Saccharothrix violaceirubra: one gene and its partner. The protein of the gene in region 2 interacts with the protein of the main gene of each other region in a pairwise test. Links are inferred from orthologs where the notes say so. Each region holds a gene or a part of one and is shown on either strand. Other genes may lie near its edges.

What was found.
Region 1: the proteins of F4559_RS10240 (region 2) and F4559_RS03090 interact in binary tests that used the Escherichia coli proteins (3 or more experiments, as listed by UniProt). The link is inferred for Saccharothrix violaceirubra from one-to-one orthologs.

Annotation. Positions count from the first base shown.
Region 1 is NZ_JACHJS010000001.1:619,420-627,575, forward strand. The notes cover bases 2,384-6,568. They hold F4559_RS03090 (multifunctional oxoglutarate decarboxylase/oxoglutarate dehydrogenase thiamine pyrophosphate-binding subunit/dihydrolipoyllysine-residue succinyltransferase subunit), read right to left. Parts: upstream 6,268-6,568; coding sequence 2,584-6,267; downstream 2,384-2,583. Other genes in these bases: F4559_RS03085 (DUF6104 family protein), read right to left, coding at 2,401-2,580. In the rest of the region: F4559_RS03065 (hypothetical protein), read left to right, coding at 1-282; F4559_RS03070 (helix-turn-helix domain-containing protein), read left to right, coding at 275-1,225; F4559_RS03075 (helix-turn-helix domain-containing protein), read right to left, coding at 1,222-2,028; F4559_RS03080 (hypothetical protein), read left to right, coding at 2,166-2,360; F4559_RS03095 (ArsR/SmtB family transcription factor), read left to right, coding at 6,583-6,930; F4559_RS03100 (SRPBCC family protein), read left to right, coding at 6,927-7,394; F4559_RS03105 (ABC transporter ATP-binding protein), read right to left, coding at 7,501-8,156. UniProt on the Escherichia coli protein: E1 component of the 2-oxoglutarate dehydrogenase (OGDH) complex which catalyzes the decarboxylation of 2-oxoglutarate, the first step in the conversion of 2-oxoglutarate to succinyl-CoA and CO(2).
Region 2 is NZ_JACHJS010000001.1:2,047,929-2,054,817, reverse strand. What follows is about bases 1,673-4,590. They hold F4559_RS10240 (ABC-F family ATP-binding cassette domain-containing protein), read right to left. Parts: upstream 3,987-4,590; coding sequence 2,358-3,986; downstream 1,673-2,357. Other genes in these bases: F4559_RS10245 (helix-turn-helix domain-containing protein), read right to left, coding at 1,982-2,191; F4559_RS10250 (enoyl-CoA hydratase/isomerase family protein), read right to left, coding at 1,673-1,918. In the rest of the region: F4559_RS10255 (penicillin-binding transpeptidase domain-containing protein), read left to right, coding at 1-959; more of F4559_RS10250, read right to left, coding at 1,115-1,672; F4559_RS10235 (acVLRF1 family peptidyl-tRNA hydrolase), read right to left, coding at 4,681-5,346; F4559_RS10230 (helix-turn-helix transcriptional regulator), read left to right, coding at 5,929-6,889. UniProt on the Escherichia coli protein: Genetic data indicate it may be involved in ribosome assembly or function.

The DNA of each region.
Region 1 (8,156 bases), 1.4 Mb from region 2 along the record:
GCGCGGCCCACCGTGGCCGACGCGGTCGCCGCCGCCGGCGAGGCCGACCTGACCGTGATCTACGTCGGGTTCGTCGCCAACGCCGACAGCGACCGCGTGCTCGGCGCGTGGTGGGGCGAACCGATCTCGCTCGCCGACGACGGCACGCTGACGTGGGAACCCGAGCGGCTGCCGCTCGACCTCGACCTCGAGGACGCGCCGCAGCTCCCGCTCACCGGCTTCGCCGAGGGCGACGAGCCCGAACTCGACGTGACGCGCCACCCCGACGCCCGCGATGCCTGACCTCGACCCGGCCCGCCTGGTCCAGGCCCGGGAGCTGGCCGGGCTGTCCCGGCGCGGGCTGGCCGAACTCGTCGGCGTCTCGGCGACGCAGCTCTGCCGCTACGAGGCCGGCGCTTCGCACCCCTCGCCGGACGTGGTGCGCGGCCTGGCCCGGACGCTCGACGTGCCGGCCGCGTTCTTCCGCCCCGGACGTCCGCACGTCCGCCTGCCCGTGTCGCGCAGGCCGGCCGCCGCCGCGTTCGCCGAGCAGGCGTGGGAGCTGGCGCACGCGCTCGAAGGCCACGTGCGGCTGCCCAAGGTCCGGCTGCCGCGCCCGGCCGTGGACACCGTGGTCGCGGCCCGTGCCGTGCGCTCGCTCTGGGGCCTGCTGCCGGGACCGGTCGCGCACCTGGTGCGGCGGTTGGAGTCCAACGGGGTCGTGGTGCTGTTCGGCGCGGAGCCGTTCGCCACCGCCGTCCCGGACCGGCCGGTCGTCGTCGTGCCGCGCGACCCGGATGTCTACGGCCACCGGTTCACCGTGGCCCGGGAACTCGGCCGCCTGCTGCACCCCGACCCGACCGAGCACGACCTGGACGTGTTCGCGGCCGAGTTCCTCACGCCGCGTGCCGCGATCACCCCCGAACTCCCCGACCGGGTCGACCTCGACCGGCTCGGCGAACTGCGCGCGGTGTGGGGCGTGCCGGTGCTCGCGCTGGTGCGGCGGGCGCGTGAACTCGGCGTGCTCTCCGACGCGGCGGGCACCCGCGGCCTGCGCCGGCTCAAGATCACGGAACTGTCGCCCGAACCGGTGACCGGCTACCCCGGCGAGCGGCCCGCCCTGCTCGGCCGCGCGTTCGGGATGTCCGGCCTGACCGCGCAGGCGCTCGCCGCGGAACTCGGCTGGCGGGTCTCCCACGTCCGTTCGATGCTCGGCATCGAACGGCCGCTGCTCAAACTCGTCTAAGCGCGCTCGCCGAGGAATTTCTCCACCGATTCCAGCGGTGCCCACAACTGTTCGTAGTAGAGGACGAAATACTTCTGGAACTTCTCGCTCTCCACGCGGAACCCGCTCAACCCCGCCTTCGACTGCCCGGAGAACGCGAGGAACGTGTGCGCGTCGTCGAACAGCATCAGGTTCACGCCGTCGGCGGGCGGTGACCACGGCAGTACGCGCACCTCGTAGTTCTCGATGTCCCGGGTTTCCGCGTGGTGCGCCACCAGCCAGTCGAGCATCGACGACTCGGGCCGTCCGCCGACGAACCGGACGCCGACGATCCGGCGCACGGTCCGCTCCCCGCGTTCCCTCGCCCAGTCCAGGATCGCGGTGAAATAGCGTTCCGCGGCGGTCGCCCGGTAGATCGTCGGCGGGTGTTGGTGCACGTAGGTGGTCCGGATCTGCGACGTCGTCCGCGCGATCCCGTCCGCGCCCGCCGCGTAGAACGCGGCGTGGTCGTCGAACCACTCCACCCCCACGGAATCCAGGCCGGGAAACGGCACCGGGACGGCCGGTTCGTCCTCGCCCATGTGCACGTCGAGCCACAGGTCGTGCAGCCGCGCCACCACGTCCGGAGTGGCCGCGCAGTACTCGGCGAACCTCTCCACGAATTCCCAGCGCGGCAGCCGGTGCCCGTTCAGCACGGCCGAAACCGTCTGCCTGCTGCACCTGATGTGACTCGCCAACGTCTCGATCGTCGGCTGCCCGGCACGCAGGCGCAGCGACTTCAACTCCCGGACGAGTCTCGCTAACGCGGGTGGGATTTCGGGCACCGTAACCTGCTTTCACGCCGACACACGCGGACGTCGCGATGATGGCACAGGACCGCACGAATCCGTCCGCTTCGGACCGGACCTGCCCGACCGCGACCGCACACTTCCCCGCGACCGCCGAAACCGGGGAGGACACCGTGAACCGCGAACACTGGCTGATCCGCGTCGCACCGCTCGTCGCCGCCTGGACCCTGATCACCGAGCGCTTCGGCCTCGACGACACCGTGCTCGTCGCCGGGGGCCTGTCGGGCGCCGTCATCGCGCTGGGCACGCACCGCGCGCTCGGGCTGCTGCGGGCCCGGCGCTGCTCCCGGTGCGACCACCACCGGTAAAAGCGGAAGGGGCGCCCCGCGCGGGGCGCCCCTTCGGCGGTCAGTCCTCGAAGTCCTCGTCGTCACGTGCCAGGTACGTGGCGAACCGCTCGATCGCCGTCTCGAACTCGGGGTTCGCGTCGACGAACGCCCGCAGCCGGTCGGCCACCCAGGCGAGGCTCACGTCCTCCTCGCCCCGGCGCCGCTCCAGTTCCTCGATGCCGCGGTCGGTGAAGTACACGGCCTACTCGAACGCCTTCGTGATGATCTCGCGCTGCTCGACCTCGTGCACCTTCGACGAGCCCGCCGACGGCGCCGCCATCGGCCGCCGCGAGATGCGCTTGAGCGAGTACCGCGAGGGCAGCAGGTCCGGCAGGTTCAGGCCGTAGAACGGCCATGCGCCCTGGTTGGCCGGCTCCTCCTGCACCCAGCGGACGTCGGCCGCGTTCGGGTAGCGCTCCAACGCCTCGGTCAGCTTGCGCACCGGCACCGGGTAGAGCTGCTCGACGCGCACGACCGCGGTGTCCGTCGCGCCGCGCTTCTCCTGCTCGGCGACCAGTTCGTAGTAGATCTTGCCGCTGCACAGCAGGACCTTCGTGACCGCGTCCGGCGACGTGATCGTCGGGTCGTCGATCACCGACTTGAAGCGCTCCTCGGTGAAGTCCTCGACCGGGCTCACCGCGGCCTTCAGACGCAGCATCGACTTGGGGGTGAAGACCACCAGCGGGCGGTTCACGCCGTCGAGCGCGTGGCGGCGCAGCAGGTGGAAGTAGTTCGCCGGCGTCGACGGCACGGCGATCGTCATCGAGCCCTCGGCGCACAGCTGCAGGAAGCGCTCGATGCGACCCGACGTGTGGTCCGGGCCCTGGCCCTCGTGACCGTGCGGCAGCAGCAGCACGACGTCGGAGACCTGGCCCCACTTGGCCTCGCCGGACGAGATGAACTCGTCGATGATCGACTGGGCGCCGTTGACGAAGTCGCCGAACTGCGCCTCCCACAGCACCAGCGCGTCCGGGTTGGCCACCGAGTAGCCGTACTCGAAGCCCAGCGCCGCGAACTCGGACAGCACCGAGTCGTAGACCATGAACTTGCCCTGGTCCTCGGCGAGGTTCTGCAACGGCGTGTACTCGTCGCCCTTCTTGCGGTCGACGAGCGTGGCGTGCCGCTGCACGAACGTGCCGCGCCGCGAGTCCTGGCCGGCCAGGCGGACCGTGCGGCCGTCGATGACCAGCGAGCCGAACGCGAGCAGCTCGGCGAACGCCCAGTCGATGCCGCCCTCGCGGGCCATCTTGGCCCGCCGCTCGAGCACCGGCTTGACGCGCGGGTGCGGCGTGAAGCCCTCGGGCAGGTCGACGTGCGAGTCGGCGATGTGCTCGATCACCGAACGCTCGATGCCCGTGGGCAGCTTGGCCGGGATCTGCTGCTCGGCCTCGATCGACGGCGAGGTCTTGATCGGGTGCTTCTCCAGCTCGCGCACCTCGTTGAAGACGTGCTCCAACTGCGAGGAGAAGTCCTGCAACGCCTTCTCGGCCTCCTCGACCGAGATGTCGCCGCGGCCGATCAGGGCCTCGGTGTAGGTCTTGCGGACCGAGCGCTTGGTGTCGATCACGTCGTACATCGCCGGCTGGGTCATCGAGGGGTCGTCGCCCTCGTTGTGACCGCGGCGGCGGTAGCACACCATGTCGATCACGACGTCCTTGTTGAACTTCTGCCGGTAGTCCACGGCCAGCTTGGCGACCCAGTAGCACGCCTCGGGGTCGTCGCCGTTCACGTGGAAGACCGGTGCGCCGATCATCTTCGCGACGTCGGTCGAGTACTTCGACGAGCGCGAGTTCTCCGGCGCCGTGGTGAAGCCGACCTGGTTGTTGACCACGACGTGCACCGTGCCGCCGGTGCGGTAACCGCGCACCAGGGCCAGGTTCAGCGTCTCGGCCACCACGCCCTGACCGGCGAACGCGGCGTCGCCGTGCAGCGCGACCGGCAGCACGGTGAAGCCCTCGCCGCCCTTGTCGAGCTGGTCCTGCTTGGCGCGGACGATGCCTTCCAGCACCGGGTCCACGGCTTCCAGGTGCGACGGGTTCGCGGTCAGCGACACCTTGGTCTCGCCGTCGCCGAACATCCGGAAGTACTTGCCCTCGGCGCCGAGGTGGTACTTCACGTCGCCGGAGCCGTGCGCCTGGCCCGGGTCGAGGTTGCCCTCGAACTCGCGGAAGATCTGCGAGATCGGCTTGCCGACGATGTTGGCCAGGACGTTGAGCCGGCCGCGGTGCGGCATGCCGATGACGACCTCGTCCAGCTCGTGCTCGGCGGCCTTGTCCAGCACGGCGTCGAGCAGCGGGATGACCGTCTCGCCGCCTTCGAGCGAGAACCGCTTCTGGCCGACGTACTTGGTCTGGAGGAACGTCTCGAACGCCTCGGCCGCGTTGAGCTTGGAGAGGATGTACTTCTGCACGGTGGCCGGGGGCTTCTCGTGCGGGACCTCGACGCGCTCCTGGATCCAGAGGCGCTCCTCCGGGTCGAGGATGTGCATGTACTCGACGCCGACCGTGCGGCAGTACGAGTTGCGCAGCACGCCCAGGATGTCGCGCAGGCGCATCCGCTCCTTGCCGCCGAAGCCGCCGACCGGGAACTCGCGGTCGAGGTCCCACAGCGTCAGGCCGTGGCTGAGCACGTCCAGGTCGCTGTGGCTGCGCTGGCGGTAGTTCAGCGGGTCCGTGTCGGCCATCAGGTGGCCGCGGGTGCGGAACGCGTCGATCAGCTCGATCACCCGGGCGGTCTTGTCGACCGCGCCCTCGGGGATGTCGGCGACCCAGCGGATGGGCTCGTAGGGCAGGCGCAGCGACGTGAAGACGTCGTCGTAGAAGCCGTCCTCGCCGAGCAGGAGCTGGTGGATGCGCTTGAGGAACTCGCCCGACTCCGCGCCCTGGATGATGCGGTGGTCGTAGGTCGAGGTCAGCGTGATGATCTTGCTGACGCCCATGTCGGTGAGCGCCTGCTCGCTGGTGCCCTGGAAGTGGGCGGGGTACTCCATGGCGCCGACGCCGATGATCGCGCCCTGGCCTGCCTGCAGGCGCGGCACCGAGTGGTTGGTGCCGATCGTGCCTGGGTTGGTCAGCGAGATGGTCGTGCCCGAGAAGTCCTCGGTGGTCAGCGAACCGCCGCGGGCCTTGCGGATCAGGTCCTCGTACGCCTGCCAGAACTGCGTGAACGTCATGTTCTCGCAGCCCTTGACCGAGGCGACGACGAGCGTGCGCGAGCCGTCCTTGCCGGGCAGGTCGATGGCCAGGCCGAAGTTGACGTGCTCGGGCGTGATCGCGAACGGCTTGCCGTCGATCTCGGCGTAGTGCCGGTTGAGGTTCGGGAACGACTGGAGCGCCCGGACCACCGCGTACCCGATCAGGTGGGTGAAGGAGACCTTCCCACCGCGGGTGCGCTTGAGGTGGTTGTTGATCACGATGCGGTTGTCGGCCAGCAGCTTGGCGGGCACGGCGCGCACGCTCGTCGCGGTCGGAACGGTGAGCGACAGCTCCATGTTCTTCGCGATCGCGGCGGCGGCACCGCGCAGCTGCTTCTGCTCCTGCCCGGCCTGCTCCTTCACCGGGGCGGCCTTGGCGGCGCTCGCCGGTGCGGGCTTGGCCGCGGGCTTGGTCTGGGGTGCGGGCTTCGCCTCGGTCTTGGGCGCGGGCCGGGCCGCCGGCTTCTCGGGTGCGGGCCTCGTCGCCGTGGCGGTGGGTGCCGCCGGCGCCGTGCCGCTCTCCGCCTGTGCGGCCGTCGCCCCGTTGCCCGACCGCTGCGTCGACTTGTAGTCGGCGAAGAAGTCGTGCCACGCGGGGTCCACGGACGACGGGTCGGCGAGGAACTGCTCGTACATCTCCTCGACCAACCACTCGTTGGGGCCGAACTGTGAAGCCGGACTGCTGCTGGACACGGCTGACGCTCGCCTCTATCCATCTCGCTTGTTCTGATGACTCAACTCATGGTCAGGCTAGTACCCCGACCGGGGCGATTAACACAGAGGCGGGTGCGGGCAAGGAGGTCTCTGTCACAGGATCGGTCACGGCATCGGTCCCGATGGTGGCGCTCCGGTATCGCTTGAGGTCAGGGGCTCGCGCATGCCCCTGGACGCTAGTGGCTCGGTGCCCGATCGGCGACTGTTCGGAGTCGTGGTCAACCAGTTGGTTGACTAAGGCGGCGGGGGTGCGTACGGTCTTAATCAACCAACTGGTTGAGTAAAGGGGTTGCCGTGGCGAACGACCTGTCGCGGGTCTTCGCGGCGCTGGCCGACCCGATCCGGCGCGACATGGTCGCCCGGCTGGCGTCCGGCGACGCGACCGTGAACGAGCTGGCCGAGCGGTACCCCGTGACCCTCCAGGCGGTGTCCAAGCACGTGAAGGTGCTGGAGGACGCGGGCTTGGTGAGTCGCGGCCGGGACGCCCAACGGCGACCCGTCCACCTCGAAGCGGAGGTGTTCGACCTGATGACCAAGTGGATCGAGCGGTACCGGCGGCAAGCCGAAGAGCGGTACCGGCGACTGGACGAGGTGTTGGCGGAGTCCCTGCCGGACACCGCGGAGAAAGGGGAAGCGTCATGAGCGAGACCACCATCGAGGCGGGCAAGGACACGCCCACGATCGTGATCGAACGGGAGTTCGCCGCACCACGCGCGGCCGTGTTCCGCGCCCACGTGGACGTCGAGCTGGTGAAGCGCTGGCTGGGCCCACGCCGCTTGGAGATGAAGGTCGACGAGTGGAACGCCGTGACCGGTGGGTCGTACCGGTACACGCACGTGGAGGAGAACGGCGAATACGCGTTCTACGGCTCGTTCCACGAGGTGCGCGAGGACACGCGGATCGTGCAGACGTTCACGTTCTGCGGCATGCCCGAGGGCGTGAGCCTGGAAACCCTGACCTTCGAGGACCTGGGCGACGGCCGCACCCGTCTGCGCGGGGTGAGCGTGTTCGACTCGTTCGAAGTCCGCGACCTGGCCCTGTCCAGCGGCATGGAACACGGAGTCGTCGAGGGCTACGAGCGCCTGGACGAGGTCCTCGCCTCCTGACCCGTCCAGTGCACATTTCGCGGTGCCTGAACGCACAACTCACGGTGTCCGAGTGCACAACTCGCGCGTTCGGAACCACAGCCACCGGCAGTACGGCAGCCGGAAACTAAGAAATGCCGTGCGCCCAGAGCGAGGCGTAGACGCCGCCGGCGGCCAACAACGCCGAATGACTGCCCACCTCGACGATCCGCCCCCCGGACAGCACCACGATCCGATCCGCCCGAGCCGCCGTAGCCAACCGATGAGCGACGACGAACGTGGTCCGAGAAGCGGCAAGCCGCCCACCCGCGGCCAACACCGCAGCCTCCGTGGCCGGATCCAACGCCGCCGTCGCCTCGTCCAACAGCAACAGATCAGGCGACACCAACTCGGCCCTGGCCAACGCCACCAACTGCCGCTGCCCGGCCGACAGGTTCTGCCCCCGCTCACCGACCTGCTGACCAAAGGCCGAAGGCAGCGCCGCGACCACCGGCAACGCCCCCACCTCCCGGGCCGCCGACTCGATCGCCGACCGCGACGCGTCCGGCTCGGCATAGGCGATGTTCTCCGCCACGTCCCCGCCGAACAGGTGCGCCTCCTGCGGCACGACCCCCAACCGGGCCCGCAGTTCGCCCAGGTCGTACTGCCGGATGTCCGTGCCGTCCACGAGAATCCGACCATCGGTCACGTCGTAGTACCGGGCGATCAACTTCACCAACGTCGACTTGCCCGCCCCGGTCTCACCCACCAGCGCGACTGTCTCCCCGGCCCGCACGTGCAGCG
Region 2 (6,889 bases):
CCGTGGACGGCGCTGGTGCCGCGGGCAAGGTCTTCCTGGACCAGAAGGCCGAACCGGGCCAGGTCGCGACGATCACCATCGACCCGGCGATCCAGTCCGCCGCGCAGCAGGCCGTCGACAGCGTGCCGCAGGACGGGGCGCTGGTGGCGATCCAGCCGTCCACCGGCGAGATCCTCGCCATCGCGCAGCACGGGTCCGGCGGCGCCCAGAGCCCGGTCGCGCTCACCGACCGCTACGAACCCGGCTCGACGTTCAAGATCGTCACCGCCGCGGCGGCCCTGAACGCGGGCGCGGTGACCACCACGACGCCGGTCGCGTGTCCGGGCACCGACACCATCGGCACCCGCACGATCTCCAACGAGGACAAGTTCGACCTCGGCACGGTCCCGCTGCGCCGCGCGTTCGCCGCGTCCTGCAACACCAGTTTCGCCAAGCTCGCGGCCGACCTGCCCGCCGACGCGCTGCCCGACGCCGCCTCCTGGTTCGGGCTGACCTCCGACTACACGATCCCGGGCCTGACCACGAACACCGGCAAGATCCCGTCGTCGCCGAGCGTGCCCGAACGCGTCGAGTCCGGCATCGGCCAGGGCCGGGTCCAGGTGACGCCGTTCGGCATGGCGCTCGTCGCCGCCACGGTCGCCAACGGCAGCACGCCGACCCCCAGGCTGGTCCGCGAACTGCCCGCCGAGGGCGGTCGGGCCACGCCGCCGCCCGCCGGGGTCGTCGCCGCGCTGCGCACCATGATGGGCGACGTCGTCACCGGCGGCACGGCCCGCGAGTTGGCGCCCTACGGCAACGTGCGCGGCAAGACCGGCACCGCCCAGTTCGGCGACGGCACGCACTCGCACGGCTGGTTCGTCGGCTACCAGAACGACCTCGCGTTCGCCGTGCTCGTCGTGGACGGCGGCTCGTCGAAGGCGGCGGTCGCGGTGACGTCCCGATTCCTCGGCGGGTTCTGATCCGGTCCCGGTGGCGCCGGGGGGCGCCGCCGGGTCCACAGTGGACCGACCGGAGTGGATGGCACCGCGTCGGGCCGTGGACCCCTGCCGCCACAAGGACGATCGGCACGTCGGATCATCCGGCGTGGACGGAGAACGGCCGGACAGGACGAAGGTCAGCGCCCGGCGGCGAGATCGGTCAACCGGCGGAGCTGCGCGGCCCGCTCGGCGTAGAGCTGCTCCTGCTCCGTGGCACCGTCGGCGGCCGAGGCGAGCAACGCCACCGTCTCGACGACCGCATCGGCCGGTGCCGCGAGCAGCCGGGCGACGAGGTCGTCGACCGCCGCGTCGAGCCCCTCGGGCGACACGACCGCGTTGGCCAGACCGATCCGCGAGGCCTCCTCGGCGCCGACCTCGCGGCCGGTCAGGCACAGCTCGACCGCGCGGGCGTACCCGACCAGGCGGACCAGGGGCAGCGTGCCACCCAGGTCGGGTACCAGGCCCAACGCGGTCTCGGCCATGCGGAACCGCACGTCGTCGGCGACCACGCGCAGGTCGCAGGCGAGCGCGAGCTGGAAGCCCGCGCCGATCGCGTGCCCGCGCACCGCCGCCACCGTGACCCGTGCGGGGTCGCGCAACCAGCGGAAGCCCTCCTGGAAGCCGGCGATCAGCGCGGCACCGGCGTCGGGTCCGTGACGCACGATGTCCGCGAAGCCCGGCTCACCGGGTATCGGCTCCCCGGTGAGCACCCGCCGGTCCAGTCCGGCCGAGAAGGCGCGACCGGAGCCCCGGACGACCACTACACGGACGTCCGGGTCCAGCTGCGCGCCGATCTCCCGCAACGCCGCCCACGTGGACGGAGTCTGTGCGTTGAGCACGTCGGGGCGATCGAGCGTGATCGTCGCGCGCGGGCCGTCGACGACGAGCCGCACGCCACCGCCCTCCGGCAGGTCGGCGTCGAGAGTGGTCCGGGCCGACATGCGCGTACCTCCGGGGCGTGAAGGCACCGTCTCCCTCGGTGCCTGGTGTTACCGGAGAGTAGATTACTTCTTCTTCGTGCGGGTGGCGCCACCGCGACCGCGAAGCTGCACACCGGACTCGCTGAGAACCCGATGCACGAAGCCGTAGGAGCGCCCGGTGGACTCGGCCAAGGCCCGGATGCTCGCGCCCTTCTCGTACTTCTTCTTCAGGTCAGCGGCCAGCTTGTCCCGCGTGGCGCCCGTGATACGGGCACCCTTCTTCAGGTCAGCCACCTTGTCCCGCCTTCCATGGACAGCAGGTCGGGCCGTGAATTAGCCCCTGTCGTCGCAATGATCGAACACGACGACCAAGAACGCCAGGCGATCATGCGAAAAGATCGCCGAGCGGTCAAGGGACCACCCTGGGTAGACCCGCCCGACAAGGTCGGAATTCCTTGTGTCAGGCCAGTTGGACCAGTTCGAGGTACTCGTCCGACCAGTGGTCCTCGGCGCCGTCCGGCAACAGGATCACCCGCTCGGGCTCAAGCGCCTCGACCGCACCCGGGTCGTGGGTGACCAGCACGACCGCGCCCTCGTAGCGGCGCAGCGCGTCGAGCACCTGCTCGCGGCTGGCGGGGTCGAGGTTGTTGGTCGGCTCGTCGAGCAGCAGCACGTTCGCCGCGCTGGACACCAGCCCGGCCAGGGCCAGCCGGGTCTTCTCGCCGCCGGACAGCGTGCCCGCCGGCTGGTCGAGCTGCTCGCCGCTGAACAGGAACGTGCCCAGCAGGGACCGCAGTTGCTGCTCGGGCGTGTCGGGCGCGGCGTGCCGGATGTTCTGCCACACGGAGGCGTTGTGGTCGAGCGTCTCGTGCTCCTGCGCGAAGTACCCGAGCTTGAGCCCGTGGCCGGGCACGACCCGCCCGGTGTCGGGCTTCTCCATCGAGCCGATGAGCCGCAGCAGCGTGGTCTTGCCCGCGCCGTTGAGGCCGAGGATGACCACCCGCGAGCCCTTGTCGATGGCCAGGTCGACGCCGGTGAACACCTCCAGCGACCCGTACGACTTGCCCAGGTCCTCGGCGGTCAGCGGCGTACGCCCGCACGCGGCGGGCTCCGGGAACCGGATCTTGGCCACGCGGTCGGACTGGCGTTCCTCGTCGAGGCCGGCGAGCAGCTTCTCGGCGCGACGGGCCATGTTCTGGGCGGCGACGGCCTTGGTCGCCTTGGCCCGCATCTTGTCGGCCTGCGCCATGAGCGCACCGGCCTTCTTCTCCGCGTTGGCCCGCTCGCGGCGGCGGCGCTTCTCGTCGGCCGAGCGGGCCTCCAGGTACTTCTTCCAGCCCATGTTGTAGATGTCGATCTCGCCGCGCATCGCGTCGAGGAACCACACCTTGTTCACCACGTCGTCGAGCAGCTCGACGTCGTGGCTGATCACGACCAGGCCGCCGTCGTGGGACTTGAGGAACCCGCGCAGCCACGCGATCGAGTCGGCGTCGAGGTGGTTGGTCGGCTCGTCGATCAGCAGGATCGTGCTCGACTTGGCGCCGACGCCGGCCTCGGAGGCGGCGAACAGGATGCGCGCCAGCTCGACGCGGCGGCGCTGGCCGCCGGACAGGGTGCGCAGCGGCTGGGCGAGCACGCGGTCGGCCAGGCCCAGGTTGGAGCAGATGCGGGCGGCCTCGCTCTCGGCCGCGTAGCCGCCCAGCGCGGCGAACCGCTCCTCGAGCCGGCCGTACTTGCGCACGGCCTCGGCGAGTTCGGCGTCGTCGACCAGCTCGGCCATCGTCGACTGGGACTTCTCCATGTCGCGCAGGAGCTGGTCGAGCCCGCGCGCGGACAGGACGCGGTCCTTGGCGATCACCGACAGGTCGCCCTCGCGCGGGTCCTGCGGCAGGTAGCCCAGCTCGCCGGTGCGCCGCACCTCGCCCGCGTAGGGCTGGCCCTCGCCCGCGAGGACCCGCAGCGAGGTGGTCTTGCCCGCGCCGTTGCGGCCGACCAGGCCGATGCGGTCGCCGGGCTGGACGCGCAGCGTGGCGTCGGAGAGCAGGATGCGCGAACCAGCGCGCAACTCGAGATCGGTGGCGGTGATCACAGCGGAACTCCGTAAGGTGTGGTCGGGTGCGGGGTCGACGGCGCGGGAGAACGCGCTGGACCTACTCGATCAGGACGACCACGGATCCAGTCTACCGAGGGACCGCCACCGGATTTCACCGATGTGTCCACCGGCATAACCGGCCGGGTCGCGCCGAGGGCGGCCACTCCCGTCCCGCACCGGGCCGCACGCACGCACCCGGACACCGGCGGGCGCGGCGGGCGTCACGTCCACGTGCGACAGGTCGACGGGACGGGTGTGCGCGGCGGACGCCGGTGGCGGTGGTAGTCGGGTCGACCAGCGGGACCGGCGCCTCCCGACGGCGCGGCGCCCTGCCGATGGCGAAGGCGGGCAGGCCGACCGGTCCGGCCCGGTACCCCGGACCACTCGCCGGGCGGCCAGGACCCGGCTCCCGACCTCGACCCGGAGTACACCTCGGCCGCGACCCGCGGTCGGCCGGACCGACGGCGCCATCGCGGCGGTGAAGGGCCGGGCACAACCGGCACCCGTGCCGAAGCCCCGCGGTCTTCCGGTCGCCGCGCTTTGTCCACAGCCCCCTCGGTTGTCCACAGGCGAGATCCACATCCCGCCCCCGACCGGGTGGCACCGGTAGAATGGGTCCGGGGCGCTCCCCCTGAGGACGGGTGGGGGCATGTACACCTGACGGCCGCGATCGTCGAACAGCGCGAGCCGCTCAGGCGTCCCGGACCACGATCTCCACCGCGCGCACCCGTTCGGCGACCTCGTCCAGCACGGCCCGCCGGGGTTCGGGCACGTCGAACACCCGCTCGACCGCCCGCGCGAACACACCCGCCAGTCGCGGATCGGCGCGCAGCACGTCCAACGCCTGCCGGTCGCCGCCCAGCACCACCGCGTCCAACTCCGGCAGGCGCGGCACGAGCACGCGGGCCACGTCGTCGGCGGCGGCCCGCAGCGCGACCCGCGCCTGCCCCTCCCGACGACGGGCGAAGCGGCGCTGGGACCACCCGCCCGCCTTGGAGCGGCCGTGCACCTGGCGGTTGTCCGTGGTGGAGACGAGGACCTCGCCGTCGCACGCCACCCCGACGCTGTGCCCACCGAGGCGCACCAGCACCAGGCCGACCCGGCGGGACGCGCCGGCCGCGCCGGTCAGGGGTCGCAGGTCCAGGCCGGCGCTCTCCCCCGTCGGCGCGAAGTCGGCGAACACCGCGTCGACGGCGGCGGTCGTGCCGTCCTCGGCCGTGACCACGAAACGCCGGGGCGAGACGGCCGTCGCGCGGACGCCGCCGTGCCGGGACGCGAAGCGGTCGAACCAGCCGGCGAGCAGGGCGGGCGCGACCTCGACGGCCCGGCCGCCGCCCTCGACCGGACGCACCCTCATGGGAATTTCCGATCGGCGCGTCTCGATTGATCTGAACGGCCCGATCTCATGACACCCGTACGGATCAGTGTCACTACTCCGTGTCGCGGCGGGGCTTGTCCACCCCGAAGCCGCGCTTCTGCGGACGGTGGCAGCAACCGCGAAACCGCGCCACGCGTACCCGACGCCCCGTCGGCGGGGCGGATCGGCTCGCAGGCGGCACCCACCCGCGTCACGGTAGCGGTCCGAGCCCATGACAGGCCACTACACCTGCGGTTTCACTGCTCGAAAGGTTCGGACCAGTGCCGAACGAGGTGATCGCAGACCGGAGTGAGGAGCAACAGAATCGGACGAATGCGGCACTTCGACCGCAGCACGACACCACCGAAGGTCGGTTGGCGGCCACCGGCTCCTGGTGCAGAATATTACCGGCGGGTTTACACCAGGGAAAGCACGGACGTTCGCCACTTGACAGAACGACGTCCACCCCCCTTACGTCATCCGCCGAACAGCCCAGTCAGTGACTCCATCCAGAGGACACCACCGCACTACGTTGGCGGGTAGGGTCACTGAAGCGTGATCTAATGACAGCGGGGAGTCACCATGACTAACGCTGCCGGTCGAACGAACCTGTCCGTCGACGAACTCGACTCGACGGGCCACGGCAGTCTGGCTCAGCTCTTGACCACGGGACCCTTTCCCGAGGCGCTGCGGGCTGCCATCAAGGCGAGCAGGTTGAGCCTCGACCGCATCCAGCACCGACTCGCTCTACGCGGGGTCACGATCAGCGTCGCGACGCTGAGCTACTGGCAGTCCGGCCGCAGGCGGCCGGAGCGCCCCGAATCGCTGGAGGCGTTGCGCCACCTCGAATCCGTGCTCGGCGTTCCGCAGGCGGGTCTGTCCGCGCTGCTCGGGCCGCCGAGGCCGCGGGGCAGGCGGTCCCGACCCACCTCGATGATGCCCATCGACGCCCTGTGGCCTCGACGGGAACGGGTCGCGAACCTGCTCACCAAGGTCGACACCTCGTCCGACGTCAAGCTCGGCCGGATCAGCCAGCACGACCGCATCGAGATCGCTGCCGACGGCGGGCAGCGATCCGTGTGGGTGCGCCAGATCCTGCGCGCCGAGCAGGACGGTCCGGACCGGTGGGCGCTGGTGTTCGAAACGGAGGAGGGCGACGTCCTCCCCCGGGTCTCGAACCTGCGCAACTGCCACCTCGGCCGGGTCGTCGAGGACCTCGACGCCAACATCATGGCCGCGGAGATGATGTTCGACCGCCCCCTGTCCCGGGGCGAGACGATCATCATGGAGTACGAGCTGCTGTTCGCCGAGGGTCATTACCCGGCGGGCAACAACACGTTCGCCCGGAAGTTCCGGCTCCCGGTCCGCGAGTACGTGATCGAGGTGCGGTTCGACCGCTCCCGGCTGCCCGCACGCTGTCAGCAGTACAGCGTGCCGGCGGGCGACGAGACGCCGTCGCGGCGGCGCAACCTCGCGCTCGACAACGCCGGTGGCGTGCACGCCGTCGCCCTGGGCTTCGGCCCCGGGGTGTTCGGCATCCGCT